One region of the Ectobacillus sp. JY-23 genome, then DNA from elsewhere that is predicted to be linked to it. Evidence: predicted binding sites of a transcription regulator. Region 1 holds the regulator's gene; the other holds the start of a gene.
What was found. Region 1 encodes CtsR, which represses protease genes until heat stress. Its sites were predicted from a motif close to ATGGTCAATAAAGGTCAAACA; they were not measured.

Region 1 (3,421 bases):
GAGATGCTCTTTCCTGCTCAATGATTTGTAATACAACACTGCGCAAATCTTCAATAATGTCGTTTTCGGATTTTCCAAGAGTTGTTTGGTTAGATATTTGAAAAATATTACCGAGGGCATCGCTGCCTTCACCATATATACCTCGCACTACTAACCCCAGCTTATTAATAGCTGTAACAATACGAGACATTTGACCTGTTAGCACCAATCCCGGCAAATGCATCATAACAGAAGCTCGTAGACCAGTTCCTACATTGGTCGGACAGCTTGTTAAATAGCCAAGATGTTCATCAAATGCATATTCTACATTTGATTCAAGCAAATCATCCACTGAATTAGCTAAATCTAATGCCTCTTTTAATTGTAAGCCCGGGAATAAACATTGTATGCGAATGTGATCTTCTTCATTAATCATAACGCTAATTTGTTCGTTTTCTGATAATAGACAAGCACCTGCAAAAGGAGCTTCAGCTAAATCAGGGCTAATTAAATGCTTTTCCACAAGTACCCTTCGTTGCAGTGGCTGTAACTCATCCATCCTAATTGATTGGAGTTTACCTATCTTTGCATCTTTATCTTGCAAAATGCCTTGTAGCTCATTCAATACCTTTAAAGCTCCATCTTCTGATAAAAAAGCAGGAAATGTATATCGTTTTAAGTTCCGTGCAAGTCGAACCCGACTGCTTAATACAATATCCTCCTCAGGACCATGTTCTTTCATCCAAGGACTAATAGCCTCATTCATAATTCGATCAAGTGACATAGACTAATCCTCCTCCCTATGCTCACTCAACTGTTTGCTAATCTCACGAATACGATCGCGAAGCTCAGCAGCTTTTTCAAACTCTTCTTTCTGTATATGCTGTGTCATGAGATGTTTTAACTGTTCTAATTCTTTTTTAAGACGTATATTTCCTTCCAGGCGCTCGGGAAATTTCCCTTTATGTGTGTTGTTACCACCATGTAGCTTCCTTAATATTGGTTGCAACTGCTCCCGAAAGGTTTCATAACAATGAGAACAACCAAATTTCCCAACCTGTATAAACTGCTCATATGTCATATGACAGTGTTGACATCGCTTCTGTGTATCGTCAGCAACTTTTTGAGGCTGATTGACAATGGTATGCTCATGATTTAAAAGTCCCGCTAGAAGGTTATGAAATGAAAAGCTAGAATTTTTTCCTGAAAAGAATGCACTATACTTATCTTGCTTTGCACATTCATCACAAACATGTATTTCTGTTTTTTCACCATTCATTATCTGCGTAAAATGCAATGTGGCTGGTCGCATTTGACATTCTTGGCAAATCAAATTTCATCCCGCCCTTTTCTTACTTGTATTTTAAAGCTGTAAGCATTGCTTTTAGCATACGAGCCCGCAATTCATCACGATAAGGCAACTCAGCTAATAAAACAGAACGATCTAGCACACTTAACATAATCTTCGCCTCTCTAATAGTAATAATTTCTTCCTCAGCAAGACGAGTGACAATGCTTTCCGCACCAGATTGAGAAATGCTGTTATGTGCCAAACGAATCATCTGGTCAATCATATGAATCTCATCGTGAAGCTTAACTTTAATAATCCTAATATATCCCCCGCCACCTCTTTTACTTTCAACCACAAAACCTTTTTCTAGTGTAAACCTAGTGTTAATAACATAATTGATTTGAGATGGTACACAGTCAAACTTATCTGCAACCTCACTGCGCTTAATTTCTACGGCGTGATTTTCGCTTAAGTCAATAACATGCTTCAAGTACTGCTCAATAATATCAGATATATTTCTCATTCACCTTCCACCTTCATTGACTTTGACTATCTTTGACTTTAATTATATACATCTACATATTTTTTGCAACTATTTTGTATGATATCAGTATCACCAAATCAAACCAGGTTTAATCCAAAGGTACTCATGTTTAATAAAGCTTTCATTTATATCTTATATTCTTTACTGATTTCTGCTACAGAGGTTTGCTTTCCACAAGCGGTCAGAGAAATCCTACCGACATGTAGAGATATCGAGACATTTCATCAATATTAAAATTTAACAAAAACAAAAAAGCCGGTCAAAATGACCGGCTTACTGTGTGCCTAGCGACGTCCTACTCTCACAGGGACAAGGTCCCAACTACCATCGGCGCAAAAGAGCTTAACTTCCGTGTTCGGTATGGGAACGGGTGTGACCTCTTTGCCATCATCACTAGACTTTTTTTAGAGACAATCATTATTATAATGATTTCTCATGAGATGTCAACATGTTTTTTAAAGAGCTTCGCTCTTTTGAAGGCATGTTCCTTCAAAACTGGATAACAAGTGTGTAATCTAGCTCCAGCTCGCTAAACGCTCGCTTCTGCTTTTTTGGTTAAGCCCTCGATCGATTAGTATCAGTCAGCTCCACACGTCGCCGTGCTTCCACCTCTGACCTATCAACCTGATCATCTTTCAGGGATCTTACTAGCTTGACGCTATGGGAAATCTCATCTTGAGGGGGGCTTCATGCTTAGATGCTTTCAGCACTTATCCCGTCCGCACATAGCTACCCAGCGATGCCCTTGGCAGAACAACTGGTACACCAGCGGTGCGTCCATCCCGGTCCTCTCGTACTAAGGACAGCTCCTCTCAAATTTCCTGCGCCCGCGACGGATAGGGACCGAACTGTCTCACGACGTTCTGAACCCAGCTCGCGTACCGCTTTAATGGGCGAACAGCCCAACCCTTGGGACCGACTACAGCCCCAGGATGCGATGAGCCGACATCGAGGTGCCAAACCTCCCCGTCGATGTGGACTCTTGGGGGAGATAAGCCTGTTATCCCCGGGGTAGCTTTTATCCGTTGAGCGATGGCCCTTCCATGCGGAACCACCGGATCACTAAGCCCGACTTTCGTCCCTGCTCGACTTGTAGGTCTCGCAGTCAAGCTCCCTTATGCCTTTACACTCTTCGAATGATTTCCAACCATTCTGAGGGAACCTTTGGGCGCCTCCGTTACATTTTAGGAGGCGACCGCCCCAGTCAAACTGCCCACCTGACACTGTCTCCCGCCCCGATGTAGGGGCGCGGGTTAGAACTTCAATACAGCCAGGGTAGTATCCCACCGACGCCTCCACCGAAGCTGGCGCTCCGGGTTCATAGGCTCCTACCTATCCTGTACAAGCTGTACCAAAATTCAATATCAGGCTACAGTAAAGCTCCACGGGGTCTTTCCGTCCTGTCGCGGGTAACCTGCATCTTCACAGGTACTATAATTTCACCGAGTCTCTGGTTGAGACAGTGCCCAAATCGTTACACCTTTCGTGCGGGTCGGAACTTACCCGACAAGGAATTTCGCTACCTTAGGACCGTTATAGTTACGGCCGCCGTTTACTGGGGCTTCGGTTCAAAGCTTCGCTTGCGCTAACCTCTCCCCTTAACCTTC
Region 2 (3,421 bases), 470 kb from region 1:
AAGCAAAGTAATCTTCCGCTGCTCTAAACTTTTTAAGAGCCACTGCACATGCTGCTGCTTTTGTGCTAAGTAGGATGCCACATCACGTTCTGCTTCTGTTGTCAACATCGCACTATAGGTTGGATGAATCTCAATCTTAGGCAAATGCGTTTGTTCTACGGTAATGATAAGTTCACCATTTTTACGGTGAACGGCTAAATCAGGTACAACGTACAACGGCTTTTCAGATGAAAACGCAAGACCCGGCTTCGGTTGTAATGAAACAATGACACGCATTGCCTGCTGTAATTCTTCACCGTGACATTTCAGTGCCTGTGTCAATTGCTTCCAATCTTTTTTGGCAAACGCGTTAAAATGATAGGCAATCATCTGTTCAGCTAGACCACATCTTTTTTGTAAGCGCTTTAACTGAAGAAGTAAACATTCTTGTAAAGTGCGTGCCCCAACCCCCGCCGGCTCTAAATCTTGCAAGACATGCACACAAGCCCGTACTTCATCAATCGGTATATTGAGAAGTGCCGCTAGCTCTTCATCACTTTCTCGCAAATATCCATTTTCATCTATATTATCTACTATAAAGCGCAATGCGCGCATATTGGCCGCTTTATGAATGCGAAGCTGCTCCAGCAAATGCTGCTGCAATGTTTCACTATGCGAACCGTAAATCTCCATCTGGTTTTCTGTTTTGCGCCCACCCTCTCGGATCTTTAGCTCAATTAACGGATTTTCCAGCGACTGCTCATACAAAAACTCTGTTAACTCTTGTGCATTATACTGCAGCATCGCAATAGCCTGGCGCAATTCTTGTGTCATCGCCAAACGAAGTGACTGTTCCTGTACCAAACTTGCCTTCAATCCAATCTCCCCCTTAGCCTCTATTGTACAATACATTGATGCGTAAATTGAATGGTAAAACCCACCCAGTATTCGTTATTTCATTTTTATTAAGCAGAATGGGAGAATACGACAAGAAAAATCGAGTTTCAGATATAAGATGACAGACTCATATATTTTTAGTCAAGCGATGTATAGTTTGGATTAGCGCACATGCCCCGTAAGACCATGACAAACCAGTCTCGTTTCCTTCTTTCTATCTGGCTCTGTTAAAGTTCATTGTTGATTTCCGTTACGGGGGTTCGCTTTCCGCAGGAGTCTTACCACCTTCACTCCAATCAACAAGTGCAAATGATCAACATTGGGCTTTAACACAGCCTTCTATTTTGTTTCTATATAAAAAGCCTGCGTGCATTCGCACACAGGCTTTCATCGACGCGCTCGGAGGGAATCGAACCCCCGCATGACGTGGTACCGGAAACCACCGCTCTATCCCCTGAGCTACGAGCGCACATAGTCATATAGACATTATACCATACAAGGTGTGAAAATCAACACGTTTAATTTCATAAGAAGCGGTTATGCTGTGAAGGGAACACGTCATTCTCATCGAATATATAGCCATAGGTCAAGAAAAAAGTAAATACAAATGGTTTTATTTGACCTTTACTGACCATAATTGTATTATAGAAACAAGAAGAGCGGATTACTCCGCTGCATTACTTGAAACACGCTATTACAAAGGAGGCCTATCCATGAATTTAATTCCTACAGTTATTGAACAAACAAACCGCGGTGAGCGCGCGTATGACATTTATTCTCGTCTGTTGAAAGATCGTATTATCATGCTTGGTAGCGCAATTGATGATAACGTTGCAAACTCTATCGTATCACAGCTGTTGTTCCTAGAATCTCAAGATTCTGAGAAGGAGATTCATCTGTACATCAATAGCCCAGGCGGATCTATTACAGCAGGTATGGCAATTTACGATACAATGCAATTCATTAAAGCACCGGTATCTACCATTTGTATCGGTATGGCTGCTTCTATGGGTGCATTCTTGCTCGCAGCTGGTGAAAAAGGAAAACGTTATGCTCTTCCAAATAGTGAAGTGATGATTCACCAACCACTTGGCGGTGCACAAGGTCAAGCAACAGAGATTGAAATTGCTGCAAAACGTATTCTGTTCTTGCGCGATAAGCTAAATACAATTCTTTCCGAGCGCACTGGACAGCCGCTTGAGGTCATTGCACGCGATACAGATCGCGATAATTTCATGACAGCTGAAAAAGCGCTTGAATACGGTTTGATTGATAAAATCGTAGCAAACAAGCAATAAGAACTGAAACAAAGCCGGTGCGTGTATGCACCGGCTTTTTCCCCATTTTAAATAGAACTTTCAGTAAAAAACTTCGCGCCATTAGACGCGAAGTTTTATGCTTTCTCTACATAGCTGACTAAAGCATCCAAGGCATCCGCTTCGTCATGTCCCTCGGTAATAATCGTGATTGTTGCATTTGCACCTACTGCCAGACTCATTAACCCCATAATGCTTTTTGCATTCACTTTCTTTCCATCCTTTTCAATAAACACATCAGATTGAAAGCGATTTGCTTCTTGTACGAACAAAGCGGCCGGGCGTGCCTGTAACCCGGACTTTAATGCAACTTTTACTTGCTTTTGTACCAATGTTTTCTCCCCCTTTTACTTCATTGCTATTTCTCCCGCCCGCAGCTTTTCAGCAATCTCATCAATTTTGCGGAGACGATGATTAATACCTGACTTGCTGATTTTTCCTGTTACCATTTCCCCAAGTTCTTTCAAAGTCACATCTTCGTAGCTAATACGTAACTGCGCGATTTCTCGTAATTTCTCCGGTAAATAATCTAAACCGACAGTTCGTTCAATATATTTGATATTTTCAATTTGTCTAAGTGCAGCGCCAATCGTCTTGTTAAGATTTGCTGTTTCGCAATTTACCAAACGATTTACAGAGTTTCTCATGTCACGAACAATGCGAATATCCTCAAATCGAAGCAATGCACCATGTGCCCCAATGATGTTAAGAAACTCAGTGATTTTCTCTGCCTCTTTTAAGTACGTAATATGACCTTTGCGACGCTCCAGCGTTTTGCTGTTAAGCTCAAATTCGTTCATAAGCTCACATATCGCTTCATTATGCTCCTTGTACAATGAAAAAATTTCTAAATGGTACGAAGAAGTTTCCGGGTTATTTACGGACCCGCCCGCTAAAAAAGCACCTCGCAAATAGGAGCGCTTACAGCATTTTTTCTTAATCAATTCTTCTGAAATATTATGAATGAGAGAAAAGTCGCCCTGCATAATTTGGAGATCGTCGAGCACTTCTCTTGCTTGCTCCACAAGTCTCACAATATATACATTGTTCTTTTTCAAACGCATTTTTTTGCGCACCAGCAATTCCACAGCAACGTTATAGCTTCTCTTTAACAATGTATAAATACGTCGTGCAATGGCAGCATTTTCGGTTTGAATATCAATAATTAACCGGCGATTGGAAAAGGAAAGTGAGCCGTTCATTCGAATCAATGCAGAGAGCTCCGCCCT

Region 2: the regulator CtsR is predicted to act here: its motif matches at 1,491-1,511, upstream of clpP (ATP-dependent Clp endopeptidase proteolytic subunit ClpP).

Annotation. Positions count from the first base shown of each region.
Region 1 covers NZ_CP095462.1:2,540,612-2,544,032, reverse strand. Annotated here, with positions in the region: gene MUG87_RS13080 (protein-arginine kinase McsB) at 1-763, opposite strand, end outside; gene MUG87_RS13075 (protein-arginine kinase activator protein McsA) at 767-1,312, opposite strand; gene MUG87_RS13070 (CtsR family transcriptional regulator) at 1,332-1,793, opposite strand; rRNA gene rrf (5S ribosomal RNA) at 2,097-2,212, opposite strand; rRNA gene MUG87_RS13060 (23S ribosomal RNA) at 2,366-3,421, opposite strand, start outside.
Region 2 covers NZ_CP095462.1:2,066,431-2,069,851, forward strand. Annotated here, with positions in the region: gene rpoN (RNA polymerase factor sigma-54) at 1-855, opposite strand, end outside; tRNA gene MUG87_RS10795 (tRNA-Arg) at 1,271-1,345, opposite strand; gene clpP (ATP-dependent Clp endopeptidase proteolytic subunit ClpP) at 1,590-2,174, shown strand; gene MUG87_RS10805 (HPr family phosphocarrier protein) at 2,270-2,524, opposite strand; gene whiA (DNA-binding protein WhiA) at 2,540-3,421, opposite strand, start outside.